DNA from 3 places in the Bradyrhizobium sp. SMVTL-02 genome. Region 1 is predicted to be linked to each of the others. Evidence: predicted binding sites of a transcription regulator. Region 1 holds the regulator's gene; each other region holds the start of a gene.
What was found. The regulator PhoB, encoded in region 1, activates phosphate uptake and scavenging genes when phosphate is short. The targets are predictions, from matches to a motif close to TGTCATNNANCTGTCAT.
Positions count from the first base shown of each region.

Region 2: the regulator PhoB is predicted to act here: its motif matches at 6,241-6,257, upstream of ACNJYB_RS00505 (DUF2794 domain-containing protein).
Region 3: the regulator PhoB is predicted to act here: its motif matches at 5,611-5,627, upstream of phnF (phosphonate metabolism transcriptional regulator PhnF).

Region 1 is NZ_CP182469.1:7,822,836-7,833,269, reverse strand. Features, by position in the region: gene pstS (phosphate ABC transporter substrate-binding protein PstS) at 1-834, shown strand, start outside; gene pstC (phosphate ABC transporter permease subunit PstC) at 974-1,963, shown strand; gene pstA (phosphate ABC transporter permease PstA) at 1,965-2,810, shown strand; gene pstB (phosphate ABC transporter ATP-binding protein PstB) at 2,807-3,625, shown strand; gene phoU (phosphate signaling complex protein PhoU) at 3,637-4,353, shown strand; gene phoB (phosphate regulon transcriptional regulator PhoB) at 4,376-5,083, shown strand; gene ACNJYB_RS37540 (GcrA family cell cycle regulator) at 5,191-5,703, opposite strand; gene ACNJYB_RS37535 (aspartate aminotransferase family protein) at 6,157-7,365, shown strand; gene argF (ornithine carbamoyltransferase) at 7,365-8,288, shown strand; gene ACNJYB_RS37525 (Hsp33 family molecular chaperone) at 8,426-9,433, shown strand; gene apaG (Co2+/Mg2+ efflux protein ApaG) at 9,495-9,887, opposite strand; gene ACNJYB_RS37515 (OpgC domain-containing protein) at 10,099-10,434, shown strand, end outside.
Region 2 is NZ_CP182469.1:117,788-128,221, reverse strand. Features, by position in the region: gene ACNJYB_RS00530 (heme ABC transporter permease) at 1-86, opposite strand, end outside; gene ccmB (heme exporter protein CcmB) at 178-846, opposite strand; gene ccmA (heme ABC exporter ATP-binding protein CcmA) at 1,112-1,714, opposite strand; gene acnA (aconitate hydratase AcnA) at 1,956-4,676, shown strand; gene ACNJYB_RS00510 (DUF1223 domain-containing protein) at 4,909-5,685, shown strand; gene ACNJYB_RS00505 (DUF2794 domain-containing protein) at 6,322-6,693, shown strand; gene ACNJYB_RS00500 (GNAT family N-acetyltransferase) at 6,711-7,241, opposite strand; gene ltrA (group II intron reverse transcriptase/maturase) at 7,873-9,252, shown strand; gene ACNJYB_RS00490 (Bax inhibitor-1/YccA family protein) at 9,369-10,160, opposite strand; gene ACNJYB_RS00485 (ABC transporter permease) at 10,429-10,434, opposite strand, start outside.
Region 3 is NZ_CP182469.1:7,631,835-7,642,268, forward strand. Features, by position in the region: gene ACNJYB_RS36630 (alpha-D-ribose 1-methylphosphonate 5-triphosphate diphosphatase) at 1-959, opposite strand, end outside; gene phnL (phosphonate C-P lyase system protein PhnL) at 965-1,660, opposite strand; gene phnK (phosphonate C-P lyase system protein PhnK) at 1,683-2,480, opposite strand; gene ACNJYB_RS36645 (alpha-D-ribose 1-methylphosphonate 5-phosphate C-P-lyase PhnJ) at 2,473-3,363, opposite strand; gene ACNJYB_RS36650 (carbon-phosphorus lyase complex subunit PhnI) at 3,360-4,463, opposite strand; gene phnH (phosphonate C-P lyase system protein PhnH) at 4,467-5,075, opposite strand; gene phnG (phosphonate C-P lyase system protein PhnG) at 5,080-5,544, opposite strand; gene phnF (phosphonate metabolism transcriptional regulator PhnF) at 5,662-6,393, shown strand; gene phnE (phosphonate ABC transporter, permease protein PhnE) at 6,577-7,422, opposite strand; gene phnE (phosphonate ABC transporter, permease protein PhnE) at 7,419-8,303, opposite strand; gene phnD (phosphonate ABC transporter substrate-binding protein) at 8,382-9,317, opposite strand; gene phnC (phosphonate ABC transporter ATP-binding protein) at 9,383-10,192, opposite strand; gene ACNJYB_RS36690 (hypothetical protein) at 10,368-10,434, shown strand, end outside.

The DNA.
Region 1 (10,434 bases):
GGCGGCATCAAGCAGATCCAGGCCAAGACCGTGACCTTCGGCGCCAGCGACGCGCCGCTCAAGGCCGTGCAGCTCGAGAAGGACGGCCTCGTCCAGTGGCCGATGGTGATGGGCGCCATCGTCCCCGTCGTCAACATCGAGGGTGTGAAGCCGGGCGAGATCGTGTTCGACGGCGAGACCCTGGCCGGAATCTATCTCGGCAAGATCACCAAGTGGGACGACGCCGCGATCAAGAAGCTCAATCCGAACGTGAAGCTGCCGTCGGACGCCATCACCGTGGTTCGCCGCTCGGACGGCTCAGGCACCACCTTCAACTTCACCAACTATCTCTCCAAGGCCAGCGCGGACTGGAAGAGCAAGGTCGGCGAGGGCACCGCGGTCGAGTGGCCGGTCGGCGTCGGCGCCAAGGGCAATGAAGGCGTGTCGGGCAACATCAGCCAGACCAAGAACTCGATCGGCTACGTCGAGTACGCCTATGCCAAGCAGAACAAGCTGACCTACACCGGTCTCGTCAACAAGGCCGGCAAGCCGGTGCAGCCGACCGTCGAGGCGTTCCAGGCGGCCGCCTCCAATGCCGACTGGGCCAAGGCGCCCGGCTACTACGTCATCCTGACCGACCAGCCCGGCGACAAGTCCTGGCCGATCACCGCGGCGACCTTCATCCTCATGCACAAGGAAGCCACCGACAAGGCGGCCTCGCAGGAAGCCATCAAGTTCTTCCGCTGGGCCTTCAAGAACGGCGGCAAGATGGCTGAGGAACTCGACTACATCCCGATGCCCGACAGCGTCGTTCAGCTGATCGAGAAGACCTGGGCTGCCGAGATCAAGAGCTAAGGCGCTCCTGTCCCGGCATGGTGCCGGGATGATCTCCAAGATCTCCGCTCCGGATCGGCCTTGCGCCGCCTCCGGAGCGCGCCACCGACAAACAACAAGCGTATATGAATAACGGCTACAGGGGATCGGCGTGGCTGAGATGGCTGTCGAGAGCGACGTAATTGATGCTGCCGGACCGTATGATCGCGCCAAGGCCTTGAGCGCGTTCAAGCTCGGTGACGTCACCTTCTACTGGATCACGCGGCTGTCCGCGATCTCGGTGCTACTCATTCTCGGCGGCATCATCGTCTCGCTCATCGTCGGCGCCTTCCCGGCGATGAAGGAGTACGGCATCTCCTTCCTGTGGACGCAGCGTTGGGCGCCGTCCGCCGATCCGCCCGTGCTGGGCGCGCTCGGGCCGATGTACGGCACGTTGGTCACCTCCTTCATCGCGATGCTGATCGCCATTCCGGTTGGTCTCGGCATTGCCATTTTCCTCACCGAGCTGTGCCCGCAATGGCTGCGCCGCCCGATCGGCATGGCTGTCGAGCTGCTCGCCGGCATTCCCTCGATCATCTATGGCATGTGGGGCTTCTTCGTGCTCGGCCCGTTCCTGGCCAACACGTTCCAGCCCTTCATGATCAGGATCTTTGACGGCGTCCCTGTGCTGGGTGCGATCTTCGCGGGGCCGCCGTCCTATCTCAGCCTGTTCAACGCCGCGCTGATCCTCGCCATCATGGTGCTGCCCTTTATCACCTCGATCTCGGTCGACGTGTTCAAGACCGTGCCGCCGGTGCTAAAGGAGGCCGCCTACGGCGTCGGCTGCACCACCTGGGAAGTCGTCCGCAGCGTGGTGATCCCCTACACCCGCGTCGGCATCATCGGCGGCGTCATGCTGGCGCTGGGCCGCGCGCTCGGCGAGACCATGGCGGTGACCTTCATCATCGGCAACTCGTTCCGGATCTCCTCGTCGATCTTCGCGCCCGGCACGACGATCTCGGCGGCGATCGCGTCCGAATTCGCCGAGAGCGACGGCCTGCACCAGTCCGGCCTGATACTGCTCGGCCTGCTCCTGTTCGTGCTGACGTTCTTCGTGCTCGCGGCCGCTCGGCTGATGCTGCTGCGTCTGGAAAAGAAGGCGGGGAAGTGAAATGAACCCGATCTACGCCCGCCGCCGCCGCAAGGACATCGTGATCCGCGGGCTCTGCATTGCCGCCGCCGCCTTCGGCGTCACCTGGCTTGCGCTGATCCTGATCACGCTGCTCTACAACGGTATTGCCGGTCTGAACCTGCAGATCTTCGTCGCGGACACACCGCCTCCGGGCTCGACCGAAGGCGGCCTGCGCAACGCCATCGTCGGCTCGATCATCATGACCGTGCTCGGCGTCGGCATCGGCGCGCCGCTGGGCCTGTTCGCCGGCACCTATCTCGCCGAGTACGGCCGCAACGACAAGCTGACCTCGGTGATCCGCTTCATCAACGACATCCTGCTCTCGGCGCCCTCGATCATCATCGGCCTGTTCATCTACGGTGCGGTGGTGGTGCCGATGCGCGGCTTCTCGGCGATTGCGGGCGCGCTCGCGCTCGCCGTGATCGTCATCCCGGTGGTGGTGCGCACGACCGAGGACATGCTGCTCCTGGTGCCGAACGCGCTGCGCGAGGCGGCAAGTGCGCTCGGCCTGCCGCGCTCGCTGGTGATCAAGCGCATCGCCTATCGTGCGGCCCGCTCGGGTCTCATCACCGGCGTGCTGCTCGCCACCGCCCGCGTCGCCGGCGAGACCGCGCCGCTGCTCTTCACCGCGCTGTCGAACCAGTTCTTCAGCCTCAGCCTGAACAAGACGATGGCGAACCTGCCGGTCACCATCAACAACTTCGTGCAGAGCCCCTACGCCTACTGGAAGCAGCTCGCCTGGAGCGGCGCGCTGCTGATCACGCTCACCGTGCTTGCCCTGAACATTGGCGCGCGCATCCTCGGCGCCGAGAGGACTGCAAAATGACCGATCTTTCCGTATCCGTGAGTTCCAACGCGCATCTGGCCTCGCAGCCGATGCCGGAAGCGCCCGCCAAGGTGACGGTGCGCAACCTCAACTTCTATTACGGCGACCACCACGCGCTGAAGAACATCAATTTGACGCTCGGCACCAACCGCGTCACGGCGTTCATCGGCCCGTCGGGCTGCGGCAAGTCGACCCTGCTGCGCATCTTCAACCGGATGTACGACCTCTATCCAGGCCAGCGCGCCACCGGTCAGCTGATGCTCGACCAGACCAACATCCTCGATCCCAAGCTGGACCTGAACCTGCTGCGCGCCCGGGTGGGCATGGTGTTCCAGAAGCCGACGCCGTTCCCGATGACGATCTACGAGAACATCGCCTTCGGCATCCGCCTCTATGAGAAGATCTCGAAGTCCGAGATGGACGACCGGGTCGAGAAGGCGCTGCGCGGCGGCGCGCTGTGGAACGAGGTCAAGGACAAGCTCAACGCCTCGGGCCTGTCGCTCTCCGGCGGCCAGCAGCAGCGCCTCTGCATCGCCCGCACCGTCGCGGTCCGCCCTGAAGTGATTTTGTTCGACGAGCCCTGCTCGGCGCTCGACCCGATCTCGACCGCCAAGGTCGAGGAGCTGATCCAGGAATTGTCCGAGAACTACACGATCGCGATCGTTACCCACAACATGCAGCAGGCGGCGCGCGTCTCCGACAAGACCGCCTTCATGTATCTCGGCGAGCTGATCGAGTTCGACGACACCAGCAAGATCTTCACGTCGCCGAGCGATCGGCGCACGCAGGATTACATCACCGGCCGGTTCGGCTGAGGAGACGGGACATGGGTTCTGAACATACCGCAAAGGCCTTCGACACCGACCTCCAGGAGCTCACTCGGCTCGTCGCCGAGATGGGCGGTATCGCCGAGCGCATGATCGTCGATTCCGTCGACGCGCTGATCCGCCGCGACGTCGCGCTCGGCCAGCGCGTCGTCACCACCGATGCCGAGCTCGACGCGCTGCAGAAGAAGATCGAGGAGCGCGCCGTGCTCACGATCGCCCGCCGCCAGCCGATGGCGGTGGACCTGCGCGAGATCGTCGGCGCCATGCGCGTTGCGACCGACCTCGAGCGCATCGGCGACCTCGCCAAGAACATGGGCAAGCGCGTCGCCGCGCTCGATGCCGACTTCCATCCGCTCAAACTGTTCCGCGGCCTGGAGCACATGACCGACCTCGTGCAGCAGCAGGTCAAGTCGGTGCTGGACGCCTATGCCGCGCACGATCTGCCGGCGGCGATGGCGGTGTGGAAGGGCGACGAGGAAGTCGACGCCATCTGCACCTCGCTGTTCCGCGAACTCCTCACCTACATGATGGAGGATCCGCGCAACATCTCGTTCTGCATCCATCTGATGTTCTGTGCCAAGAACATCGAGCGGATCGGCGACCACGCCACCAACATCGCCGAGACCGTGTTCTACATGATCGAGGGTCAGGCCATCACCGACAAGCGGCCGAAGGGCGACATGACGACCTTCGCCACGACGGTCCCGAATACCTGAAGACTCAAGGAGCGACGAGCCGATGGGCGCACGCATCATGGTGGTTGAGGACGAGGAAGCTCTCACCGAGCTTCTCCGCTACAACCTCGAAGGCGACGGCTATGACGTCGAGACGGTGATGCGCGGCGACGATGCCGACACCCGCCTCAAGGAGCACATCCCCGACCTGATCGTGCTCGACTGGATGCTGCCGGGGCTCTCCGGCATCGAGCTGTGCCGGAGGCTGCGCACCCGTCCCGAGACCAAGCAGCTACCGATCATCATGCTCACCGCGCGTGGCGAGGAGAGCGAGCGGGTGCGGGGGCTTGCGACCGGCGCCGACGACTACATCGTCAAGCCGTTCTCGGTGCCCGAGCTGCTGGCGCGGGTGAAGGGCCTGTTGCGGCGCGCCAGCCCCGAGCGGCTCGCCACCGTGCTCGCCTATGGCGACATCGAGCTCGACCGCGAGAAGCGCCGCGTCGCGCGCTCGGGCCGGCCGATCGATCTCGGTCCGACCGAGTATCGCCTGCTCGAGTTCTTCCTCGAGCATCCCGGTCGCGTGTTCTCGCGCGAGCAGCTGCTCGACAGTGTCTGGGGCCGCGACATCTACATCGACGAGCGCACCGTCGACGTCCATATCGGCCGCCTGCGCAAGCTGCTCAATCTCGGCCGCGAGCAGGACCCGATCCGCACCGTCCGCGGCGCCGGCTACGCGCTCGACGATCGCTTTGCGAAGGCCGAGCAGACCTGAGAGCGGCTTCGAGCAAGCCAAACAAAAAGCGCGCCACGTGGCGCGCTTGTTTATGTCTCGGTTGTCGTCCCGGCCTCACGTCGGGACGAGGTAGTTTAAAGCCGTGCTCAGCGCGTGCCGGGCTTTGCCGGCGCGCGACGGCGGTCGGCCGCGGGCTGATACGCGACGCGCGAATGCTGGGCGCAGTAGGGCAGGCCGGAGAGCGCCTTGCCGCCGCAGAAGAAGAAATCCGGGCTCGAGGGATCGCCGACCGGCCAGTGGCAGGTCGCCTCGTTCAACTCGAGCAGCGACAGCCGCTGGCTCATCGGCACCACGTTGTCGTAGGTCACAGGCTCTGCCTCGACCTCGACCTCGAAGGCCTGCGCCAGCGCGGTGTTGCCGCGCGCAATCGGGCGGCTGACCCGCATCATGTGCTGAGCCGGGCGCGCCTTGCGCGGCCGGGGAGCTGCCGATGAGGGGCTCTTGGCGCGGCCCGACAGGCCGAGCCTGTGCACCTTGCCGATCACGGCATTACGGGTCACGTTGCCGAGCTCGGCTGCGATCTGGCTGGCCGACAATCCGGCCTCCCAGAGCTTTTTCAGCTGCTCGACGCGATCGTCGGACCAGGTCAAAACCGTCATTGCACCCTTTCCCTCGCCGTGCGGCTGCCGTCCTGGCGCCTCGCGGCGAATGCCTAAGCCTCGAAAAACCCGTGCCGCCAGAATCCCTTAAGGCTCGCCGGGCATAACCAGAACGCCCGAACGTTTACGCCGGTACATGAGGACTTAGAGGATCAGAACTGCTGCACGAGATGTCGTATCTGACAAGCCAAACGCTACAATATGGCGTGACTCACGCGCAAGAGTCAGCCGACTCGCTTCCACATGTTCCGTGGCAAAAACCCCGCAAATCCGGCACCGCAAGACTACGGATTCAGCGTTTCCCGGGGCTTTCAGGCGGCATTGACACCCGTTCTACCCGGCATAAGATAGTGCCACGTGCCGCCCTTAAAAGGCGGCACGTTTCGTTTTCCGGGCCGGTTGATGGTGCGCTGCGTGAGCGCTTCAGGCCGTCCGCAACATCAAGTGATCGTCATGACTGACAGCGCCGCGCCGCATTTGCTCCCCGTTTTCGCCAGGGCCAACCTCGGTTTCGAGCGCGGCGAAGGCTGCTGGCTGATCGCGACCAATGGCGAGCGCTATCTCGATTTCACCTCGGGCGTCGCCGTCAACGCGCTCGGCCATGCCCATCCCGCGCTGGTCAAGGCGTTGCAGGAGCAGGCGACCAAGCTCTGGCACATGTCGAACCTGTTCCAGAGCCCGGACGGCGAGAAACTCGCGGCGCGTCTGTGCCAGGAAAGCTTCGCGGACTTCGTGTTCTTCTGCAATTCCGGCGCCGAAGCGCTGGAAGGCGTGATCAAGCTGGTCCGCCATCATCACTTCTCCAAGGGCCATGCGGAGCGCTACCGCATCATCACCTTCGAGGGCGCCTTCCACGGCCGCACGCTGGCGACGCTGGCTGCGACGGGATCTGCAAAATATCTTGAAGGGTTCGGCCCGCCGATGGACGGCTTCGACCAGGTCCCGCATGGTGACATCGAAGCCGTCAAGAAGGCGATCGGTCCGCAGACCGCCGGCATCCTGGTCGAGCCGATCCAGGGTGAGGGCGGTGTGCGATCGTCGACGCCCGCCTTCCTCAAGGCGCTGCGTCAGCTCTGCGACGAGAAGGGCCTGCTGCTCGCCTTCGACGAGGTGCAGACCGGCATGGGTCGCACCGGAGATCTGTTCGCGCATCGGCGCACCGGCGTCACACCTGACGTGATGTCGCTCGCCAAGGCGCTCGGCGGCGGCTTCCCGATCGGCGCGGTGCTGGCCACCGCGGAGGCGGCAGCCGGCATGGGGCCCGGCTCGCACGGCTCCACGTTCGGCGGCAATCCGCTGGCGATCGCGGCTGCCAATGCCGTGCTCGACATCATGCTCAAGCCCGGCTTCTTCGACCACGTGCAGAAGATGTCGCTGCTGCTCAAGCAGAAGCTCGCCTCCGTGATCGACCGTCACCCTGACGTCGTCAGCGAGGTGCGTGGCGAGGGCCTCTTGATCGGCATCAAGGCCGTGGTGCCCTCGGGCGATCTCGTTGCGGCCTTGCGCAATGAAAAGCTGCTCACGGTCGGCGCCGGCGACAATGTCGTGCGCTTCCTGCCGCCGTTGATCGTCACCGAGGCCGAGATCGAGGACAGCGTTGCGCGGCTGGAGCGCGCCTGCGCTGCGATCTCGTCCAGTCAGACCAAGCGGGCTGCAAGCTGATGAGCAAGTCGCCGAAGCACTTCCTGGACATCAACGAGCTGCCGTTGTCGGAGCTCAAGAGCATGCTCGACGCCTCCGCCGCCATGAAGGCGAAGCAGAAGGCGCAGCAGCCGGTGAAGCCGCTCGAGGGCAAGACGCTGGCGATGATCTTCGAGCGTCCCTCGACGCGCACCCGCGTCTCGTTCGACGTCGCCATGCGCCAGCTCGGCGGTGAGCCCATCATGCTCACCGGCGCCGAGATGCAGCTCGGCCGCGGCGAGACCATCGCCGACACCGCGCGCGTGCTGTCGCGCTATGTCGATGCCATCATGATCCGCATCCTCAACCATGAGGCGCTGCTGGAGCTTGCGGCGAATGCGACCGTGCCGGTCATCAACGGCCTGACGCGGCGCTCGCATCCCTGCCAGGTCATGGCGGACCTCATGACCTATCAGGAGCATCGCGGCCCGATCGAGGGCCGGACGGTGGCCTGGACCGGCGACGACAACAACGTGCTGGCCTCCTGGGCGCATGCCGCCGAGCGCTTCAAATTCCAGCTCAATGTGGCAACGCCCCCGGAGCTCGCGCCGAAGAAGGCGATGCGCGACTGGATCAAGGCGACGGGCGCGCCGATCGTGCTCGGCTCTGATCCCGAGGCCGCCGTGAAGGGCGCCGACTGCGTCGTCACCGACACCTGGGTGTCGATGGGCGACAAGGAAGGCGAGCACCGTCACAACGTGCTCAAGCCCTATCAGGTCAATGCGAAGCTGATGTCGCTGGCCAAGCCCGACGCGCTGTTCATGCACTGCCTGCCGGCCCATCGCGGCGAGGAGGTCACCGACGAGGTGATCGACGGGCCGCAATCGGTCGTGTTCGACGAGGCCGAAAACCGCCTGCACGCGCAGAAGGGCATTCTGGCTTGGTGCTTCGACGCGGTGAAGTAGCGGCGCGGTCGCGTAATATTGGATCGTCATCCTGACTTTCGTCAGGACGACACGGAATTTGTACTCGCGTGCACGAGATCCGATCGCCGGAACACACCCCCTTCCATTCCCGGCTCTCCGACCCCAGATAAAGCGCCATGGTTTTCCAATCCCCTGACATGAAAACCGGGCCTGAAGGCCCGGTCCGCGCGCCATCAGCGGTTCCGGTCGACGACGCCGTGCTGCCTTACGAGGTCGACGCGCTCGACGTGCGCGGTCGCCTGGTGCGGCTTGGCCCTGCGCTCGACGACATCCTGACCAAGCACGATTATCCAGCGCCTGTCGGCAAGCTGCTCGGCGAGGCGATCGTGCTGGCGACGCTGCTCGGTTCGGCGCTGAAATTCGAGGGCCGCTTCATCCTGCAGGCCCAGACCGACGGTCCGGTGTCGTTCCTGGTCGTCGACTACAAGGCGCCGGATCATCTGCGGGCCTATGCCCGCTACGACGCCTCGCGCCTCGGCACGGCGAAGGATTCCGGCACGCTGCTCGGCCGCGGTCATCTTGCGATGACCATCGATCAGGGCCCCGACATGAGCCGCTACCAGGGCCTCGTCGCGCTCGACGGCGGCAGCCTGGAAGATGCCGCCCACGAATATTTCCTGCGCTCCGAGCAGATCCCGACCAAGGTGCGCCTCGCCGTCGGCGAGGAGTGGCGCTCGAGCGACGGCGGCAAGCATCGCTGGCGCGCCGGCGGGATGCTGATGCAATTCCTGCCGAAGGCTCCCGAGCGCGCGCGGCAGGCGGACCTGCATCCCGGCGATGCGCCCGAAGGTGTCGAGGCGCACAGTGTCGCCGAGGACGACGCCTGGGTCGAGGCGCGCTCGCTGATCGAGACCGTCGAGGACGTCGAGCTGATCGATCCGGAGCTCTCCGGCGAGCGGCTGCTCTATCGCCTGTTTCACGAACGTGGCGTACGCGTGTTCAAGCCGCTGTCGCTGAAGGCGCAGTGCTCCTGCTCGCGCGACGCGGTCGCGTCCATGCTGAAGAGCTTCTCGCCCGACGACCGCGCGGCGATGGTGAAGGACGACAAGGTCGTCGTGACCTGCGAGTTCTGTTCGTCGGTCTACCAGTTCACGCCGCACGAGGCGGGCGTCGAGGACGCGTAAGTCCATCCTCCGTCATTGCAAGCGCAGCGAAGCAACGACGATGTGGAGGTACGGCACGGTGCTAATTCAACACCCGCTTGTTATCCGGGCTGTCTAGCGAGAACGTCGGCACGTCGATCTCGAAGCGCTCGCCGGTTTCGCTGACCATCTGGTAGCGGCCGGTCATGAAGCCGGATGCGGTCGTGAGCGGCACGCCGGAAGTGTATTCGAACCGCTCGCCGGGGGCGAGCGTCGGCTGTTCGCCGACCACGCCCTCGCCCCTGACCTCCTGCTGGCGACCGGTGGCGTCGGTGATGATCCAGTGCCGCGTCTTGAGCTGCACCGTCTCGTCGCCGGAATTGGTGATGACGATGGTGTACGACCAGAAATAGCGGGAGCGGTCGGCCGACGACTGCTCCGGAACAAAGTTCGGCTCGACGGTCACTTCGATCTGGCGGGTCACGGCGCGGTACATGGCTGCCATCATACCGAAATCCGGCGTCGGAACCAAACCCCGAGGCGGTTTTGGCGACATCGTGCCGCCAGAATTGGCGAGGAAGTACACCCCAAGGGATGACATCCCCAGGGGGGAGACACCCCCATGTGATCCGGCCGCTTTGCGAGATGACGGCCGGACCGGTACACTCCTTCAACGTCGCGATTTGGGTGAGGGTTTTTAGGCCCCGATGACCATTGCCGACCAAGTGACGGGATCGAGCATCGCAGGAACCGCCAAACCTGCGGAGCCGCGTGCAGCCGCCATCACGCTGCCCGCCATCGGCGAGCGCGAACTCCGCCTTGACCTGTTCCGTGGGCTGGCGCTGTGGCTGATCTTCATCGACCATCTGCCGACGAGCCTTTTGACGTGGTTCACGATCCGCAATTACGGCTTCAGCGACGCCACGGAGATCTTCATCTTCATCTCCGGCTACACCGCCGCCTTCGTCTACGGCCGCGCGATGCTGGAGGGTGGCGTCGTCATCGCTACCGCCCGCATCCTGCGGCGGGTCTGGCAGATCTAC
Region 2 (10,434 bases), 700 kb from region 1:
ATGACGGTCGCACCCGCAAGCCATGGCAACACCCGCGCTGTCAGCGCGAGGAACCGCGTGGGGTTGGCGAGGTCGATCAGCGACATGGTATCGTGATAATCACCGGGGGCTGCTCACGCAATCAGCATGAAAGCGGGCAGCGAAAGTTGATCGGGGTCAAGGTCAGTCCAGTCCAATTCAATCCAGTCCATGCCGCAGGCTCGCGGCCGCCGCGAAGGGGCCGACCACGAGGCTGACCAGCGACAGCGCGCACAGGATCGAGAACGGCGCTCCGAAAGTCATGGGACCGACGATGGCGGCCTGCGAAGCCGCAACGCCGAAGATCAGCACGGGGATCGACAGCGGCAGCACCAACACCGCCATCAACAGCCCGCCGCGATGCAGCGTCACCGCCAGCCCCGCGCCGATCATGCCGGTGAAGGTCAGGGCCGGAGTGCCTACCAGCAGCGTCAGCGCCACCGCGCCGGTCGCGACCATGTCGAGGTTCAGAAGCAGGCCCAGGACGGGGGTTGCGACAATCAGCGGCAGGCCGGCGGCCAGCCAATGCGCCAGCGCCTTGGCGGCACAGGCGAGTTCCAGCGGGGTCCGGCTCATCGTGATCAGGTCGAGCGAGCCGTCCTCATGGTCGGCCATGAACAGCCGGTCCAGGGTGAGCAGGCTCGCCAGCAGCGCGCCGAGCCAGAGGATCGCCGGCCCGAGCCGCGACAGCAGCGCCAGGTCCGGCCCGACCGCGAACGGCATCAGCACCACCACCGTCAGGAAGAACAGCACCCCGATCAGCGCCCCGCCGCCGACGCGGAGCGCGATCCGGATGTCCCGGCGGATCAGGGCGGACAGGGCGGTCATGGGGTGCTCCCAATGACTGGGAAAACATCCGCCGCCAGTTCCGGGCACACTGCGCTCCCCCTGTGGGGGAGGGCAGGGGAGGGGGGTAGCCCCGGGCGAGATGCTTGTCGGCGGCAGGCAGCGAGCAACAGAGCGCTCACTTTCCCGACGCTAGAACCGAGAGGTTTTGCCGCGTGGCACCCCCCTGCCTTTCTCTCCCCCACAAGGGGGGAGGGAAAGGAGAGGCCGGCGCCCGGCCGCTTGGAAAGCTGAGGGTGCCCGAAGTTCACGCCATCCCCCCGATCCGCAGCTCCCGCGAATTGATCCCGAGCGGCGCGTGGGTCGCCGCGATGATCATGCCGCCATGGGCGAGGTGCTCGCGCATCAGGCCGCCGAACATGTCCTGGCCGGCGAGATCCAGCGCCGTGGTCGGCTCGTCCAGCAGCCAGATCCGGCGCCTGATAGTGAGCAGCCGGGCCAGCGAGAGCCGGCGGCGCTGGCCCGCCGACAGGAAGGCCGCGGGCAGATGGGTGGCGTGGTCGAGGCCGACGGCCTCGAGGCTCGCGGCGGCGTCGCCCCGCTCTCCGCCCAGAAAATCAGCCCAGAATGCCAGATTTTCGGCCACGCTCAGCGCCGGCTTCAGCGCGTCGCGGTGGCCGAGATAGTGGCACTGTTCGGGCAACGTCATGTCGGCATCGCCCCCGTCCAGTACGATCGTGCCGCCGGCCGGAGCGAGCAGGCCTGCGATCAGCCGCAGCAGCGAGGACTTGCCCGCGCCATTGCGCCCCATCACCGACACGGCCTCGCCCGAGACGGCATGGAAGTCGAGCCCGGAAAACACCTCGCGCCCGCCGCGCACGCAGGCCACCCCGCGTCCGGACAGCTGCATCTTGGCCTGGTCCAGTCCGCTCAACGCCAGGCCTCAGGAAATCTTGGGGTAGCGCATGGGAATTTTTGGCTCAGCAATTGCTGCGGCACGATTGTGGCTGTGGCGGTGCGGTTAGAAAGCTTCTATAAGCCCGGAACTACTTGATGCAGCAACTCAACCTGTTCCTGCAAGCGACCCAGCCTGCTACGCTGACGGTGTTAAAATACCCTGCCGGGTATAACTAACAATTGGGATTTCCTACATGACCTCGCTCGACAGCTTCAAATGCAAAAAGACCCTCAAGGTCGGCGCCAAGACCTATGTCTATTACAGCCTGCCCACGGCCGAGAAGAATGGTCTGAAGGGAATTTCGAAACTCCCATATTCGATGAAGGTCCTGCTCGAGAACCTGCTGCGCAACGAGGACGGCCGCTCGGTCAAGAAGGAAGACATCGTCGCGGTGTCGAAGTGGCTGCGGAAGAAGTCGCTGGAGCATGAGATCGCCTTCCGCCCCGCCCGCGTGCTGATGCAGGATTTTACCGGCGTTCCGGCCGTCGTCGACCTGGCTGCAATGCGAAACGCCATGCAGAAGCTCGGCGGCGAGCCTGAGAAGATCAATCCGCTGGTGCCGGTCGATCTCGTCATCGACCACTCCGTGATCGTGAACTTCTTCGGCGACAACAAGGCCTTCGCCAAGAACGTCACCGAGGAATACAAGCAGAACCAAGAGCGCTACGAGTTCCTGAAGTGGGGCCAGAAGGCGTTCTCGAACTTCTCCGTCGTCCCGCCGGGCACCGGCATCTGCCACCAGGTCAATCTCGAATATCTCTCCCAGACGGTCTGGACCAAGAAGGAGAAGATGACGGTCGGCAAGAAGACCGGCACCTTCGAGGTCGCCTATCCCGACTCGCTGGTCGGCACCGACTCCCACACCACCATGGTCAATGGTCTCGCCGTGCTCGGCTGGGGCGTCGGCGGCATCGAGGCGGAAGCCTGCATGCTCGGCCAGCCGCTGTCGATGCTGCTGCCCAACGTCGTCGGCTTCAAGCTGAAGGGCGCGATGAAGGAAGGCGTCACCGCCACCGACCTCGTGCTGACCGTCACGCAGATGCTGCGCAAGCTCGGCGTCGTCGGCAAATTCGTCGAGTTCTTCGGTCCGGGCCTCGACAACCTCTCCGTTGCCGACAAGGCGACCATCGCCAACATGGCGCCCGAATATGGCGCGACCTGCGGCTTCTTCCCGGTCGACGCCGCCGCGATCGACTACCTCAAGACCTCCGGCCGCGCCGCGCCGCGCGTTGCGCTGGTGCAGGCCTATGCCAAGGCGCAAGGGCTCTTCCGCACCGCCAAGTCTCCCGATCCGGTGTTCACGGAGACCCTGACCCTCGACCTCGCCGACGTCGTACCGTCGATGGCCGGTCCGAAGCGTCCCGAGGGCCGCATCGCGCTGCCGTCGGTCGCGGAAGGTTTTTCGCTCGCGCTCGGCACCGAGTACAAGAAGGCCGAGGAGCCCACGAAGCGCTTCCCCGTCGAGGGCAAGGACTTCGAGATCGGCCATGGCGACGTCGTGATCGCGGCCATCACCTCCTGCACCAACACCTCGAACCCGAGCGTGCTGATCGGCGCCGGACTTTTGGCGCGCAACGCCGCCGCCAAGGGCCTCAAGGCCAAGCCGTGGGTCAAGACCTCGCTCGCTCCGGGCAGCCAGGTCGTCGCGGGCTATCTCGCCGATTCCGGCCTGCAGAAGGATCTCGACAAGGTCGGCTTCAACCTGGTCGGCTTCGGCTGCACCACGTGCATCGGCAATTCCGGTCCGCTACCGGAGGAGATCTCGAAGTCGATCAACGACAACGGCATCGTCGCCGCCGCCGTGCTCTCCGGTAACCGCAACTTCGAAGGCCGCGTCTCGCCGGACGTGCAGGCGAACTATCTGGCCTCGCCGCCGCTGGTCGTCGCCCACGCGCTCGCCGGCAGCGTCACCAAGAACCTCGCCGTCGAGCCGATCGGCGAAGGCAAGGACGGCAAGCCGGTGTACCTGAAGGACATCTGGCCGACCACGAAGGAGATCAACGCCTTCATGAAGAAGTTCGTGACCTCGGCGATCTTCAAGAAGAAGTATGCCGACGTGTTCAAGGGCGACGCCAACTGGCGCAAGATCAAGACGGTCGAGAGCGAGACCTATCGCTGGAACATGTCTTCGACCTACGTGCAGAACCCGCCCTATTTCGAAGGCATGAAGAAGGAGCCGGAGCCGGTCACCGACATCGTCGAGGCGCGCATCCTTGCCCTGTTCGGCGACAAGATCACCACCGACCACATCTCGCCGGCCGGTTCGATCAAGCTCACCTCGCCCGCGGGCAAATATCTCAGCGAGCACCAGGTGCGTCCGGCCGACTTCAACCAGTACGGCACGCGTCGCGGCAACCATGAAGTCATGATGCGCGGCACCTTCGCCAACATCCGCATCAAGAACTTCATGCTCAAGGGTGCGGATGGAAATATCCCCGAGGGCGGTCTCACCAAGCACTGGCCCGACGGCGAGCAGATGTCGATCTACGACGCCGCGATGAAGTACCAGCAGGAGCAGGTGCCGCTGGTGGTGTTCGCCGGCGCCGAATACGGCAACGGCTCCTCGCGCGACTGGGCCGCGAAGGGCACCCGTCTGCTCGGCGTCCGCGCCGTGATCTGCCAGAGCTTCGAGCGCATCCATCGCTCCAACCTGGTCGGCATGGGCGTGCTGCCGCTGACCTTCGAGGAAGGCACCTCCTGGCAGTCGCTCGGCCTGAAGGGCGACGAGAAGGTCACGCTGCGCGGCCTCGTCGGCGACCTCAAGCCGCGCCAGAAGCTGACGGCGGAAATCGTCTCCGGAGACGGTTCGTTGCAGCGCGTTTCGCTGCTCTGCCGCATCGATACGCTGGACGAGCTCGACTATTACCGGAACGGCGGCATCCTGCACTACGTGCTGCGCAAGCTCGCGGCTTAAGCGCGAATTTGTGAACGGTGGCTCACTGCGACGTGAGTAGAAGGTTAAACGAAGGCGGCCTATCACAAGGCCGCCTTCGCGCGTTTGCGGCATGCTTTGGATGGGCCCATCCGGCGGAAAATCGGCTCGGCACGGTTTCCTGGGTGGTTGAGCAGGTCGCGCCCGTAAGACTACGGTGACCATCATTCGATAAGATTCCCCCTCCCACGAGCTTTGGTGTGCGGCGTTCGACATGACAACAATGACGGCTTCTCATCTGATTTCACGTTGGTCCGGTGCCCTCTGGTCGGGAGCACTCGGTATCTGTGCGATCGTCGCCGTCATCCGTCCCGCTCACGCCGATCCGCGCGCCGTCGTCGAATTGTTTACCTCGCAGGGCTGCTCGTCCTGCCCGCCCGCGGACAAGATCATCGGCGATCTCTCCAGCGACCCCTCGATCATCGCGCTGAGCATGCCGATCGATTATTGGGACTATCTCGGCTGGAAGGACACGCTGGCCGATTCGCGTTTCTCTGCGCGGCAGCGAGCCTATTCACGCATGCGCGGTGACCGCGAGGTCTACACGCCGCAGGTCGTCGTCAACGGCTCCACGCATGTCATCGGCAGCGATCGCGCCGGCATCGAGAGCGCGATCGGCAAGTCCGAAAAGGGCTCCGGCGTGATGAGCGTTCCGGTTACGATGTCGCTCGCAGGCAAGCAGATCAACGTGTCGGTAGCCGAAAGCAAGGAGCCGGCGGTCTCGCACGGCGAGGTCTGGATCTGCTCGATCTCCAAGTCGGTGCCGATCGCGATCAGCCGCGGCGAAAATCGCGGGCAGCAGATCACCTACCACAACGTGGTGCGCAACCTGCTCAAGGTAGGCGACTGGAACGGCCGTCCGGAAAGCTGGACCGTGCCGATCGAGAACCTCACGCGTGACGGCGTCGACGGCGCGGTGGTCTACGTCCAGGACGGCAGCCGCGAAAGGCCGGGCCCGATGCTCGGCGCGGCGTACACGTCGCTGCACTGATTCGAATTCCTCTCTCTCGTTCTCGAGCGTCGCACTCGTTCGCTCCTCATGGTGAGGAGCGCGCCCTTGCGCGCGTCTCAAACCATGAAGGGCGGCGCTGATGCAGCGGGGGGCCTCGATCCTTCGAGACGCCGCGCGAATGGCGCGGCTCCTCAGGATGAGGGGGGAGAGTCTTTCCGCTGATGTCTGGAGAGAGGGGGCGAGCCGCAAACATCCCGACACAAACAAAAAAGGACCAACTTGCGTTGGCCCTCCTTGTCGCGCGTACAGACCCGATCCTGTTCGACCCCGGGGGGCTGGGGGCTGAGGAATCCAGAACCGAAAGGACCGGGTCAACGCACATCAGCCTTTTCGCAATGCAGGGCGGCGGGCGCTGGGCGGAAAAGCGGCGAGACTAAGATTCTTGCGCACGATCCCGTGACGGTTCGTCCCGACGGAGTTCCACTCCTGCGTGTGGTGCAATTCCGCCGGTTGAGCCCCGAAACCCTCTGGAAACTCTTCGGATTTTGTCCCCGAGTTCCATCGAGAGCCCTTGCGAAGGACAGCGGTTGGCGCGATCATGCAACTGTCATGATCCGCGGTTCCGGGGACGATTTTCGCGGACGTGGTCATGTTGTGCGAGGAGGAGGCGCTCCCATGAGCCTGATGCCGGAGGATGCCGATCCGAGCGGGCAGCGTGCGGCGGCGCGTCCCGCCGCTGCGAACGCGCAGTCGAGCCGGGTGACCTTCAACCGACTCGAGCTGCATCGTATTCTCAATCTCTATGGCCGCATGGTTGCCGACGGCGAGTGGCGCGACTACGCCATCGACTTCCTCAGGGATCGCGCGGTGTTCTCGGTCTATCGCCGCGCCTCGGAAGTGCCGATCTATCGCATCGAGAAGGACCCGCGCCTGGCGCGCAAGCAGGGCATGTACAGCGTGATCTCGGCCACGGGCCTGATCCTGCGCCGCGGCCACGAGCTCGAGCGCGTGCTGCTGGTGATCGATCGCAAGCTGGCGGTGGTGTAGCGGCCTACGGGACTACCCTACTTCCCCGGCACCGTCTTCGCGCCCTCGCCGAGGTCGCGCTGCATCATCACGGTGTCCAGCCAGCGCCCGAATTTCAGCCCGACATTGGGATGCGTGCCGATCATCTTGAAGCCGCCCCTGGTGTGCACGCCGATCGAGCCCGCATTGGCGGAATCGCCGATCACCGCGATCATCTGGCGGAAACCGCGCGCCTCGCATTCGGTGATCAGCCGCTCCAGCAGCTTTGACCCGACGCCACGGCGGTGGAAGGAGGGATCGAGATAGATCGAGTTCTCCACGGTGAAGCGATAGGCCGGCCGTGGCCGGTAGGCGCCGGCATAGGCATAGCCGGCCACGCGCCCGTCGAGGATCGCGACGAAATAGGGATAGCCGCCATCGACCAGTGCGCGGTAACGGCGCGTCATCTCGGCAAGGTCGGGCGAGTCCAGCTCGAACGTCGCCGTGCCCTCGCGGACGGCCTGCTGGTAGATGGCGGTGATGGCGGGGAGGTCGGCCTCGGTCGTGGGCCTGATTTCAGGTGCGGACATGGGGCGGGAGGATAGAGCCTTCGTCCGACTGCTGGAAGGGGCAACAGTGCCTCCAACTCGTCATTGCGAGCGCAGCGAAGCAATCCGGAAATGCATCCGCGGAGAGACTCTGGATTGCTTGTGCGCCAGGCAAGCTGGCGTGGTCCAACCGGTGGAAGTCCGGTCCGGGTAAGCGGTAGCGAGCGCCCGGTAGTGAGTGTTGCGTGGCCGTCGGCAACGGCGGCTGCGAAGCGTACACAACGATGCTGTGGGGTGGGCTATTGAGCCGCGAAAGACAGAAACTCGCAGAGGCCGAGCCGGTAAGCAACGTCGAAGGCAACATGTGCGGCGCCGTTATGCGAGGCGCTGACGCTCTGCCGTGGTCGAAGACCCCATCACGCAGCAAAGGACCGCGTCGGAACCTGGGAGGTCCCGCATCTGACCGATGGCAACATGCCCCCAAGGTCCGCATCGGGAAGGCGAGGAGCCAAAGCCGATGACGAACGGATGCGGGAAGTCGGACGCGGCCGTAGTAGCGTCGAAGCCTGCGAACGAAGCGGAGCGATCCGCGGAGGAGTTGGTGGAGCGAAGGGCCGCGACCAAGGGGAATGCGGACCAGCAAAGCACGCCCCGGACGCCGAGCCGGACAAGCGTGACACAGGCGTTGGAACGCATACGGCGAACTGCAAGGGAAAGGAAGAAGGAGAGGTTCACTGCGCTGCTTCACCACATCACGCCTGAACTGCTCGAGGCGGAGTTCTTCGCGCTGAAGAAGCATGCCGCGCCGGGTGTGGACGGAATGATGTGGCGGGACTACGAGCAAGACCTCAAGGCCAATCTTGAGGACCTGCATGCTCGTGTTCACCGGGGAGCGTACCGGCCGCAGCCGTCGCGGCGGGTCCATATCCCGAAGCAGGATGGGCGGCAGCGACCGCTGGCGATTGCGTCCCTCGAGGACAAGATCGTTCAGCGGGCAACCGCTACGGTGCTCAACGCGATCTACGAGGAGGACTTCCTCGGGTTCTCGTATGGGTTCCGGCCCGGGCGCAGCGCGCACGATGCGATGGATGCGCTGCTGGTCGGAATCGAGAGCCGGCGGGTGAACTTCATTGTTGACGCCGATATCCGCTCGTTCTTCGACATGGTGGACCAGGAATGGCTCATCCGCTTCGTCGAACATCGGACCGGCGACCAGCGTATCATCCGTCTGATCCGCAAATGGCTCAAGGCGGGTGTTCTCGAAGAAGGAACGGTCAGGGTCAGCGAACAGGGGACGGCACAAGGGGCGGTGATCTCGCCGCTGCTTGCCAACATCTACCTGCACTATGCCCTCGATCTGTGGGCCGAACGCTTCAGACGGCGCGAGGCCGCGGGTGACATGATCATCGTGCGCTACGCTGACGACTTCATCGTCGGCTTCGAGCATGAGAATGAGGCCCGGCACTTCCTCGAAGAATTGCGCAAACGGCTGCAGGAGTTCGCGCTGTCACTGCACCCTGAGAAAACCCGGCTGATCGAGTTCGGACGTCATGCGGAGGACAACCGCAGGCGGCGCGGGCTCGGCAAGCCGGAGACCTTCAACTTCCTCGGCTTCACCTTCATCTGCAGCCGATCCAAGCAAGGCAAGTTCCAGATCAGGCGCAAGTCTCGCAAAGACCGCATGCGGGCGAAACTGCAAGCCGTGAAGCAGGGAATGCGACGGCGTATGCACCAGTCGGTGCTCGAACAGGGCAAATGGCTGCGGCAGGTCGTTACCGGGTACTTCAACTACCACGCGGTACCGACCAACAGCCGAGCGCTCAGCGCCTTCCGCTACTTCGTCACCGAACAATGGAGGCGGATGCTTCGGCGCCGCAGCCAGATTGACGGGACCACGTGGCAGCGGGTCGCGCGGCTTGCCTCCGACTTGCTCCCCAAGCCACAAATCCTCCATCCTTGGCCCCGAACACGCTTCACCGCTACTCACCCGAGGTGGGAGCCGTATGCGGGAAAGCCGCACGTACGGATCTGTGCGGGGGGCGCCCAGCAATGAGCGTCCCTACCGCGACCGCTGCACTCACAATGACGGTGTTTGTGGCTGCTACCGGGGCGCAAACAAAAACCCCGGCCGCGCGGCCGGGGTTCGTGTCGTTCTCTCGGGTCTATCGCTCAGTCGCGCTGGCCGAGGAGCTGCAGCAGCAGCGTGAACAGGTTGATGAAGTTCAGGTACAGCGACAGTGCGCCGGTGATGGCCGCACGCTCTGCGATGTCACCGCCGGCCGAGGCGTAGCCGTAGATGTAGTCGTTCTTCAGCCGCTGCGTATCCCAGGCGGTGAGGCCCGCGAACACCAGCACGCCGACCACCGACACGATGAACTGCAGCATCGAGCTCGCCAGGAACAGGTTCACCAGGCTCGCGATGATGATGCCGATCAGGCCCATGAACAAAAATGAGCCCATGCCGGTCAGGTCACGCTTGGTGGTGTAGCCGTAGAGGCTGAGCGCACCGAAGGTCGCCGCGGTGATGAAGAACACCCGCACGATCGAGGTGTGGGTGAACACCAGGAAGATCGACGACAGCGAGATGCCCATCAGCGCCGAGAACACCCAGAACAGGATCTGGGCGGTCGAGGGGGCGAGGCGGTTGATGCCCGCGGAGATCACGAACACCATCGCCAGCGGCGCGAGCATGAACAGCCACTTCAGGGGGCTGACGAACATCGCGTAGCCGAACGGCGTCAGGAACAGCTTGCCGACGCGAACGGCGTCCGCCGTCGGGACGTCGGTCACGGCGGCCATGTAGACGCCGAGCGCGGCCAGGCCCGTGATGGCGAGGCCAATGCTCATGTAGTTGTAGATGCGCAGCATATAAGCGCGCAGGCCGGCATCGACCGTCGCGGCGTCGACACGCCCGGCGGCCCTGCCGAAGGGAGAAGCGTAGTTACGGTCTAGGTCGGACATGGTCGAATTCCCGTTGGTTGGCCGGTCCGGCATGAGGGTCGCCATGCCGCCGGTTCGTCAAACTCTATCTCGGATACCGCTGCCTGCCGACTAAATTTTGGCTAACAATGGGGCTCCGAACCCATTCGATATGTGGGAAACTAACACATCCGCTGCAACCGTCCACGCGCGGCTGAATGTCGCCCTTGGCTGCAATCCCGACGGGCGGACGTGGTTAATCGCAGGAATCGTGCGATTTCGCACCCGCGCGGCCGCCCGCTACCATTTGTCACAA
Region 3 (10,434 bases), 190 kb from region 1:
AGCGCGGCCATCAGGAGGCTGGACGGGATGTAGTCCGACGACAGGATGTCGAGCAGGCCTTCGCGGGCGAGATCGACCGCGGCGATGTTGCCGGAATGCGAGCCGCCGCGAACAACGTTCGGCGCGCCCATCAGAATGTCGATGCCGGCTTGGTGCAGGCCGCGCGCGGCCTCCAGCGTGGTCGGGAACTCCGCCACCGACACGCGGTCGCGCACGGCATCCGCGACGTTCTCCTCGGTGGTGTCGTCGTGGCTCGCCAGCGGGATCCTGTACTCATGCGCCAGCGCAACGATCTCGCGCATGTTGGCGGCGGCGTAGAGCCTCTGATATTCGAAGCGCTTTGCGAACAGCTCGTCGAGCTCGGCGTCGGTCTTGCCGCCGCCCTTGCCGCGATAATAGTCGCGCAGCTTGATCTCGTCGCGGAACTGGCGCTGGCCAGGGGTGTGGTCCATCAGCGACATCAGCTTGACGTCGGGTCGGTCGACCAGTTCCTTCGCTTCCTCGACCACGCTCGGCATCGGGATCTCGCAGCGCAGGTGCAGGAAGTGGTCGGCGCGCAGCAGGCTGGCCTCGCGCGCAGTGGTGATCGCGGCGGCGAGCACGCCGGCGCGGCCATCGACCTCCTCCGCCCCGTCCTCGCGCCAGACCCGGAGCGAGTCGAACACGGTGGTGATGCCCGAGGTCGCAAGCTGGCCGTCATAGGAGATGACGGCGGCGACCGGATTCCAGAACACCTTTGGCCGCGGCACGTAATGCGCTTCGAGATGATCGGTGTGCAGCTCGATCAGGCCGGGCATGATGAGGTCGCCGCCGGCATCCTCGGCGCCCGCGGGCGCCCTGCTCTCACCGATCTCGGCGATGCGTCCGTCGGCAAGCGCGAGCCAGCCCTGCTCGATCACCCGGTCCGCCAGCACGATCCTGGCGTTGGCGATCACTGTGTCCTTTGGCTTCATTTCCATGTCCTTCAGGCGGCGGCAAAGCTGGTGACGTCGACGATGCGGTCGGCAATCAAATGACGGATTTCGTCGTCATGGACAATGGCCACCATGGCGACGCCCTGTCGTTTCTTCTCGGCGACGAGTTCGACCACCACGGCGCGGTTGGCGGCATCGAGCGATGCGGTCGGCTCATCCAGCAGCAGGATCGGCAGGTCGGAGATGAAGCCGCGCGCGATGTTCACGCGCTGCTGCTCGCCGCCGGAGAAGGTGGCGGGCGGAAGCTGCCAAAGTCTTTCGGGAATGTTGAGGCGATGCAGCAGCTCGCCGGCGCGCGCCTGCGCATCGGCTCGCGCCAAGCCATCGACGATCAGCGGCTCGGCAACGACGTCCATGGTCGCAACGCGCGGCACGGCCCGCAGGAACTGGCTGACATAGCCGATGGTGGAGCGGCGGATGTTGAGCACCTGCCGCGGCTCGGCGGTGGCGAGATCGACCACCGCGCCGCGATGGCGGATACCGATGCGGCCGCTGTCGCAGCGGTAGTTGCCAAAGATCATCTTCAGGATCGACGATTTGCCGGCACCGGAAGGTCCGGAGAGCACGACGCATTCGCCGGGATTGACCTGGAAGGTCACGCCCCTGACGACCGGCAATTCGATGCCGCCTTGCAGGTGCATCGTAAAGGTCTTGCCGGCGTCAGTGATGTCGATCATGGCGGTCATTGAAAAACTCATATTGTAAAGTTCATGGCGGCAGGATCGAGGAGACTAGGAGCTGGGTATAGGGCTCACGGGGATCGTCGAGCACCTGGTCGGTGAGACCGGTCTCGATGACGCGGCCACCCTTCATCACCATCACGCGATGTGACAAGAGGCGTGCGACCGCGAGATCGTGGGTGACGATGACGACGGCGAGGTGTAGCTCGGCAACGAGGCTGCGCAGGAGGTCGAGCAGGCGGGCCTGCACCGATACGTCAAGTCCGCCGGTCGGCTCGTCCATGAACACCAGCCGCGGCTCGGTGACGAGGTTGCGAGCGATCTGGAGGCGCTGGCGCATGCCGCCGGAATAGGTGCGCGGCGCATCGTCGATGCGCGCCGTGTCGATCTCGACGCGGGTGAGCCAGTCCGACGCGGTGTCGCGGATGCGGCCGTAGTGATTCCAGCCCACCGCCATCAGCCGCTCGCCGACATTGGCGCCGGCCGACACCGCCATGCGCAGGCCCTGCGCCGGATCCTGGTGCACAAAGCCCCAGTCGGTGCGGAACAGGAAGCGGCGCTCGGCCTCGCCGAGGGTGGCGAGATCGCGGGTGGCGCCGTCGCGCATCCGGTAGGACACATGGCCCGAGCTCGGGGCGAGCTGGCCCGACAGCATCTGCAGCAGGGTCGACTTTCCCGAGCCGGATTCGCCGACAATCGCCAGCACCTCGCCCGGATAGAGCGAGAACGACACGTCGCGGCAGGCGGCGATGCGGCCGAACGACTTGCTGAGCGACTCCGCAACCAGCAGCGGCTGGTCGTTTTCAAGCACGTCGAGATCACCCATGTGCGCCCGCCTTCTCCTTGTAGGGAGCAGCACTCAGGCTGCCGTGATGGCCGGCGGCCTGGCGGCCCTCGCAATAGTCGGTGTCCGAGCAGACGAACATGCGGCCGCCCTTGTCGTCGGTCACGATCTCGTCGAGATAGGAGTTCTCCGCGCCGCACAGCGCGCAGGGCGCGTTGAAGCGGTAGGGCTCGAACGGGTGATCCTCGAAATCGAGCGAGACCACCTGGGTGTAGGGCGGGATCGCGTAGATGCGCTTCTCGCGGCCGGCACCGAACAATTGCAAGGCCGGGCAATTGTCCATCTTGGGATTGTCGAATTTCGGCGTCGGCGACGGGTCCATCACGTAGCGCGCGTTGACCTTGACTGGATAGGCGTAGGCGGTGGCGATATGGCCGAAGCGGGCGATGTCCTCGTAGAGCTTCACGTGCATCAGGCCGTACTCGGCGAGCGCATGCAGGCGCCGCGTCTCGGTCTCGCGCGGCTCGAGGAAACGCAGGGGTTCCGGGATCGGCACCTGATAGACCAGCACCTGGTTCGCGTGCAGCGCCGTCTCCGGGATGCGGTGACGGGTCTGGATCACCGTCGCCTCGTCCGTCGCCGTCGTCGTCGCAACGCCGGCGGTCTTGGCGAAGAACTTGCGGATCGAGATCGCATTCGTGGTGTCGTCAGAACCCTGATCGATCACCTTCAGCACGTCCTGGGGTCCGAGGATCGCGGCGGTCACCTGCACGCCGCCGGTGCCCCAGCCATAGGGCATCGGCATTTCGCGGCTGGCGAACGGCACCTGATAGCCGGGGATCGCGATGGCTTTCAGGATCGCGCGGCGGATCATCCGCTTGGTCTGCTCGTCCAGATAGGCGAAGTTGTAGGCGGGCGCGTTCATTCCGCGGCCTCCTTCATGGCGTCGGGCGCATTGGCATCGGCGAACTCCTGGCGCAGCTTGCGCAGCAGGCCAAGCTCGGACTGGAAGTCGACGTAATGCGGCAGCTTCAGGTGTTCGACGAAGCCGGTCGCCTGGACGTTGTCGGAATGCGACATCACGAATTCCTCGTCTTGCGCGGGGGCGAGCGCCTCCTCGCCGAGCTCGCGAGCACGCAGCGCGCGATCGACCAGCGCCATCGACATGGTCTTGCGTTCGCTCTGGCCGAAGGCGAGGCCGTAGCCGCGGGTGAAGCACGGCGCTTCCTTCGCAGAACCCTTGAACTGGTTGACCATCTGGCACTCGGTGAGCTCGATCGCGCCGAGCGGCACGGCGAAGCCGACGTCTTCCGCGAGAAATTCGACCTCGACCTCGCCGAAGCGGATCTCGCCGACAAAGGGGTGATTGCGGCCGTAGCCGCGCTGCGTGGAATAGCCCATCGCCAGCAGAAAGCCTTCGTCGCCGCGCGCGAGGTTTTGCAGGCGCAGGTCGCGCTCGGCCGGAAAATTCAGCGGCTCGCGGGTGAGATCACCGACATTGGCGCCGTCCTCGGCTTGCGGCGAGGATTCGATCAGCCCATCGCGGCCGAGAATGTCGGTGACGCGCGGCGTCGCCGCAGCGGAAGCTTCGGCCGTCGCCGGCGTCTCCGGCACAAAACCTTCAGCGAGCGACGGGTCGAGCAGGCGGTGTGTATAGTCGAAGGTCGGACCTAAGATCTGGCCGCCGGGAATGTCCTTGAAGGTCGCCGACACGCGCCGCTGCACCCGCATCGCGCCGGTGTCGACCGGCTCGCTGGCGCCGAAACGCGGCAGCGTGGCGCGGAAGGCGCGGACCAGGAAGATCGCCTCGATCAAATCCCCGCGCGCCTGCTTGATGGCGAGCGCCGCGAGCTCGCGGTCATAGAGCGAGCCTTCGCTCGTGACGCGGTCGACTGCGAGCCCAAGCTGCTCCGAGATCTGATCGAGGGAGATTTCCGTAACGCTTTGATCGCCGCGCCGCTTATGCGCGAGCAGGCGATGGGCGTTCTCGATGGCGCGTTCGCCGCCTTTGACTGCGACATACATGCTTCAGCTTCCCTTGCTCACGACGCGCGTGGTGCGGGGGATCGCGACCACGGCGTCATCGGCGACCAGCACGACGTCGATGCCGCGCGGAAACAGTGCTTCGTTCATATGCAGGCGCTCGAACAGGTCGAAAGGCTTGATCGACGCCTGCAGCGTCGCGAAGCCATCGATGCCGGGACCGCGCAGCTCGAAGTTGCAGCCGGAATTGAGGCTGTCGACCTGAATGATCACCGTGGTCGAACGATCAGGATACTCGCCGGTGCCGAGCGCGAAGCGCTCGAGCGAGGGCAGCGCACCGCCATCGCTGATGAGCGCGAATGAAGCCACCGATGAATCCTGCACGACCGGCGCGCCGGTGTGGAATTTCAGCCACTTGGTCACGTCGGAACTCTCCGCCATCCGCGCGTCGAGCCAGAGCGGCGTATCGTGGTCGAACAGCGTCAGCGCGATCGCGGCGGTACCGCGCATCATCACGCCGGGCGCGCCCGCCATCGGCACGATGCGCTGAACGGAGCCCGGCCGCGCCATCGCATCCATGACCGAACGAAAGGTCGATTGCGCCGACAAGACCTTGTCGGCGAAGCCCGGCGGCAATTCCGCAATCGTGGTCATGACCTCACCCCTCACCGCGCACCATGGTGTAGAAATCGACCTTCGTCGCGGCGGTCTCTTCCGCCGCCCGCGTCCGCCTGACCATCAGCTGCTCGCGCAACGGCGCGATAACGTCGCGCTCGACCAGCCCGCCGAAATCGCGGGACTGCACCAGCGCATCGCACAGTGCGATCAGCCGCGCCTTCTCACCGTCGCGCCCCAGCGCGTAGCCGAAGCCGACCTCGCCGCTCGCGAGCCGCACCGCCGCGCGCGACACCGTGGCTTCGCCGAGGTTGAACGGTGCGCCGTCGCCGCCGACCCGGCCGCGCAGCATCACGAGGCCGTTCTCCGGCGCACGCAGATTCTGATGAGCCGGCAGGGCGAGATCGCGCAGGCGAGCGGCGATCTCGCCCGCCTCCGCGTGCGCCAGCACGGCCATCGCGGCCTTGCGCTGGGCTTGCTGGTTATTGTGCTGGGTCACCTGATCCATCGAACTTTTGAGAACTTGCCGAATCCAAGTTGTCTATGATAATAGACAACTTCATACGGGCGCGCCATGACTGTTTCGTGACACAGATGTGATTTTCGGGCTAGGCTCACCGACGACATGAGCATGCAGGACACAGCCTCGTCGGGCGTCGCGCTGTGGCGCCTCGTTGCCGACGGCATCGAGCGCGGCATCGCCGACGGCCGCTTCGCGGCCGGCGACAAGTTGCCGGGCGAGATGGAGATCGCCGAAACCTACCGCGTGAACCGCCACACGGTACGACGCGCGCTGGCCGCGCTTGCCGAGCGTGGGCTGGTGCGTGCCGAGCGCGGCAGCGGAACCTATGTCGAGGCGCAGAAGCTCGCCTATCCGTTGCGCTCGCGAACACGCTTCTCCGAGATCGTCGGCGCCGATGGCCGCGAACCGCATGGCCGGCTGATCGAGGCGACCGATGACGTCGCGACGCGCGAGCTGGCGCGGGAGCTGGGACTGAAGACCGGCGCGCCGCTGGTGCGGATCGAGGCGATCCGGCTTGCCGACCGCACGCCGATCTGTGTCTCCACCACCTGGCTGTCGGCGGAACTGTTTCCGGGCGCAGGCGAAGTGTTCGCCGCAACGCGCTCGATGACGAAGCTGCTCGAGCATTTTGGCGTCCGCGATTATCGCCGCGGCGCAACCCGGATCACCGCCGGCATCGTCGACGCCACCGACGCCGCGCGGCTCGACCTACCGCTGGGGCGGCCGATCCTGGTCGTCGACGCCACCGACCACGATCTCGCCGGCAAGCCGCTGGTGACGAAGCATTCGCGGTTTGCCGCGGAGCGGGTGGAGTTCCTGGTGGAGAACGGGTGAGTTGCCTGTTCTCCCTCTCCCCGTTCTTACGGGCCGCGACGAGCTTCGCTCGCGCTGAGAGGGTTGGGGTGAGGGGCCGCTTCCGCAATGACGGTGAGAGACGGACTCGCTGAGGGTCCCCCTCACCCGGAATTTGCTTCGCAAATTCCGGCCTCTCCCCGCAGGCGGGGAGAGGCGAAAACCTCAGGCCACCGCCCGCCTTCCGATGATTGCAAACCGCAGCTTGCCCGAGATGAAATCGATCGCGGCGACCGCGACCAGGATCATCAGGATCAGGAACGACACTCTCTGCCATTCCAGCACGCGGATCTGCTCGGCGAGTTGGAGGCCGATGCCGCCGGCACCGACGATACCGATGATAGTGGCCGAACGCGTGTTGGATTCGATGAAATAGAGCACCTGGCCGGCGATCACGGGCAGAACCTGCGGCAGCAGGCCGAAGCGGATCTCGTGCAGCGCGCTCCCGCCGGAGGCGCGAATGCCCTCGACCTGCTTCTGGTCGGCGCCCTCGATCGCCTCCGAGAACAGTTTTCCGAATGCGCCGAAATCCGACACGGCGATGGCGAGCACGCCGGCGAACGGGCCGAGGCCGACGACGTTGATCCACACCAGCGCCCAGATCAGCGTGTCGACGCCTCGGATCGAATCCAAAAAACGGCGAACAGGAAAGCGCAGGATCTGTGAGGGTATGACGTTGCGCGCCGCCAGCAGGCTCACCGGAAGCGCGAACACCGCCGCCAGCGTGGTGCCCAGGAGCGCGATCGAGAGCGTCTCACCCAGCGCCTTCAGATAGACCGGCAGCGAGGAGCCGGGATCCGGCGGGATCATCATCAGGCTGATCCAGCCGAGCTGGCTGAGGCCGGTGAAGAAACGCGACGGCGAGAAATCGAGATCGACGAGGCCGTAAGTGAGGATCGCGAATGCCGCAACGATCATCGCAGGTGTTGCGAGCCGCGCCGATGCCGGCCTTTCGAACACGTCGGGATAACGCGCGCGAATCTCGCGCGTATCAACCTCCTGCGGCGTCACGTCCGCGCCTCCTTGCCGAACAGGCGGCCGCGCAGCCAGCCGGTGGTGATGTCGATGATGAAGACGGTGATGATGATGGTGAGCAGGATGGCACTGACGTCCGAATAGTAGAACTTGCGGATCGCGACGACGAGCTCCTGGCCGATGCCGCCGGCACCAACAAAGCCCATGACTGAGGCTTCGCGGACATTGATCTCGAAGCGCAGCAGCGCATAGCTGGCATAACCCGCGGTCACCTGCGGCAGAATCGCAAAGCGCATGCAGGAGAGCCAGCTCGCACCGGTCGAGCGGATGCCTTCGACCGGCTTCATGTCGGCATTCTCGACGATCTCCGAGAACAGTTTTCCCAGGGCGCCCGTGGAGTGGATTGCAATCGCCAGCACGCCCGCCATTGGCCCCAGGCCGAAGGCAATCACGAAGACCAGCGCGAAGACGATTCCGGGGACGGTGCGGGCAAATTCGAGCAGGCGCCGCACCGTGAAGCGGAGCCAGGACGCGGGCGAGGTGTTTTCAGCCGCGAAGAAGTTGAGGGCGAAGGCGAAGGTCGCGCCGATCAGCGTGCCGACATAGGAGATCAGCAGCGTCTCACCCAGCATCTTCAGCCATTTGCGCCAGCCCCACAGCCATTCGCCGAGATCGGTCCAGACCCGTTGGCCGCTGTCGAGCGTGAGGATGCGGTCGAAATAGCTGACGAAGTTGCCGAAATAGGTGAACAGCGTGCGCAAATTCACTTCGGCGCCGATCGCGGCGAGAACCAGCGCTGCGGCAAAGACCGCAGCGCCCAACAGCAGACGAAGCCGCCGGCGCGAGACCGCCTGGCGATAGGCGGCATTCAGCGCGGCAAGCTGCTGCTCGGGAAGGATGGAAACCGCTACGGTCATTGGGTCATTGCGCGTGGTCGTTCACAAAGAGAAAGAGCCGGGTCCATCGACCCGGCTCAAGTGGCTCGTCCCGAAAGCTCAGGACGCCTTCTTCTTACGCAGCGCATCGACGAACTTGATCAGCTCGATCGTGCCGTCCCAATCCTTGGTGGTGGCGGGATGAAAACCCTTCTTCTGGCCATCCTGGAGGCGGTCGAAGGCCGCCTTGTCCTTGGCCGGCGCGTCGAAGAACGCCTTCGCGATCGCCGCCTTGGCCTCCTCCGGGAGGTCGGAGTTGTAGGCGTAGGGGCCGTTGATGATGGGCGCCGACTTGTGGATGATGCGGAAATCGTCCTTCTTCATCGGCGAGCCGTCGGCGTTCTTCAGCATGCCCTTGGTCAGCATCTGCGCCAGCGTCGAATCGTCGTCGCTGGTCCACTGGTTGGCGGCAACATCGACCGTGCCCTGCGCCAGCGCCAGCATCGCGTTCTCATGGCTGCCGGTGAAGACGACCTTGCCGAAATAGCTGTCGGCGTCCGCGATGCCCATCTTGTCGAGCTCGAAGCGCGGCACGTTGTTGCCGGAGGTCGAGTTCGGGTCGACCAGGCCGAGGTTCTTGCCCTTGAGCTGGTCGATGCTCTTGTAGGGGCTGTTCGCCTTGACGAAAAACACCGAGTAATAGCCGGTCGAGCCGTCGGCGTTGATGTCGTTGGCGAAGGCGTCGGTCTTGACGCCGGTCAGGCGGGCGCGCGCGAACGACGCCGAGCCGTAGCTGGCGATATGAATGTTACCGGCGCGCTGGCCCTCGATGACGGCGGCGTAGTCGTTGGCGATGCGCAGCGTGACCTTCACGCCCAGCTCCTTGGAGAGATAGTTCATGAACGGCGCCCAGCGCTCGGTCACGCCCGAGGCGTTTTCCGCCGGAATGACCGCGAAGGTCAGCTCGGGATATTTTGCTTTCCAGTCCTGGGCGGAGGCAGAAGCGGTGAAGGCAAGCGCGGCGGCGCCGGCAAGGATTAATCTGCGAGTGATCATGATACCCTCTTCATCGGTTGGGGTCGGTTGACTCAAAACTGGCAACTGAACAGGTGCGACGCGGCTCAGGCCGCCGCGGCGGTTCCCAGCGCCGGCACGCCCTCGGGCGTCGGGACCGGCATGCCACCCATGACGTCGGCGGCTTCGAGATCGTAGAGCTCACGCGCGACATGATCAGTCAGCGCGGACGGCGCGCCGTGGAACACCACGCGGCCGGCGGCCATGCCGATCAGGCGGTCACAATAGGTGCGGGCGAGATCGAGCGAATGCAGGTTGCAGAGCACGGTGATGCCGAAGTGCTTGTTGATGCGCAAAAGCGCATCCATCACGATCTTGGTGTTGCGCGGATCGAGCGAGGCGATCGGCTCGTCGGCGAGGATGATGTCGGGCTGCTGCACCAGCGCGCGCGCGATGGCGACGCGCTGCTGTTGACCTCCGGAGAGCTGATCGGCGCGCTGGGCCGCCAGCGAAGCAATGTCGAATTGTTCGAGCGCCGACATCGCCAGCGCCTTGTCCTGCTCAGGCCAGATCTGCGACAGCGAGCGCCAGGCGGGCATGGTGGCGAGACGCCCCATCAGGACGTTGGTGAGGACGTCGAGCCGACCGACCAGGTTGAACTGCTGGAAGATCATCGCCGCGCGGGCGCGCCATTGCCGCAGCTCGCTGCCGCGCAGCGCGGTGACGTCGGTGCCGTCGAACAGGATGCGCCCTTGCGTCGGCGTCACCAGGCGGTTGATGGTCCGGAGCAGCGTCGACTTGCCGGCACCGGATCGTCCGATCACACCGACGAAACCGCCGGGGGAGATTTGAAACGAAGCGTCGTCCACCGCGGCTTTTGCGCCAAAGCGGCACGTCAGACCTTCAACCACCAGCATGCAGGGGCTCCAGAGTAGCTGGAAGCCACCGCTAACGCCGGCGCTTGACACTCGTGTGACACGCGCATTGCGATGCGGCGATCCTGCACACCTCATCCCCTGTCATCGCTGCGTCATGATATTGTCATCAAGTCCCTCGAAGAGGATTGCCTACCCTCGAACGTTCGGACGCAACATGGTCGGCAAGGTGCTTTCAGTCCGACCGACCATCGATGCTTCCGCCAAGTTGTACGAGACCCGGC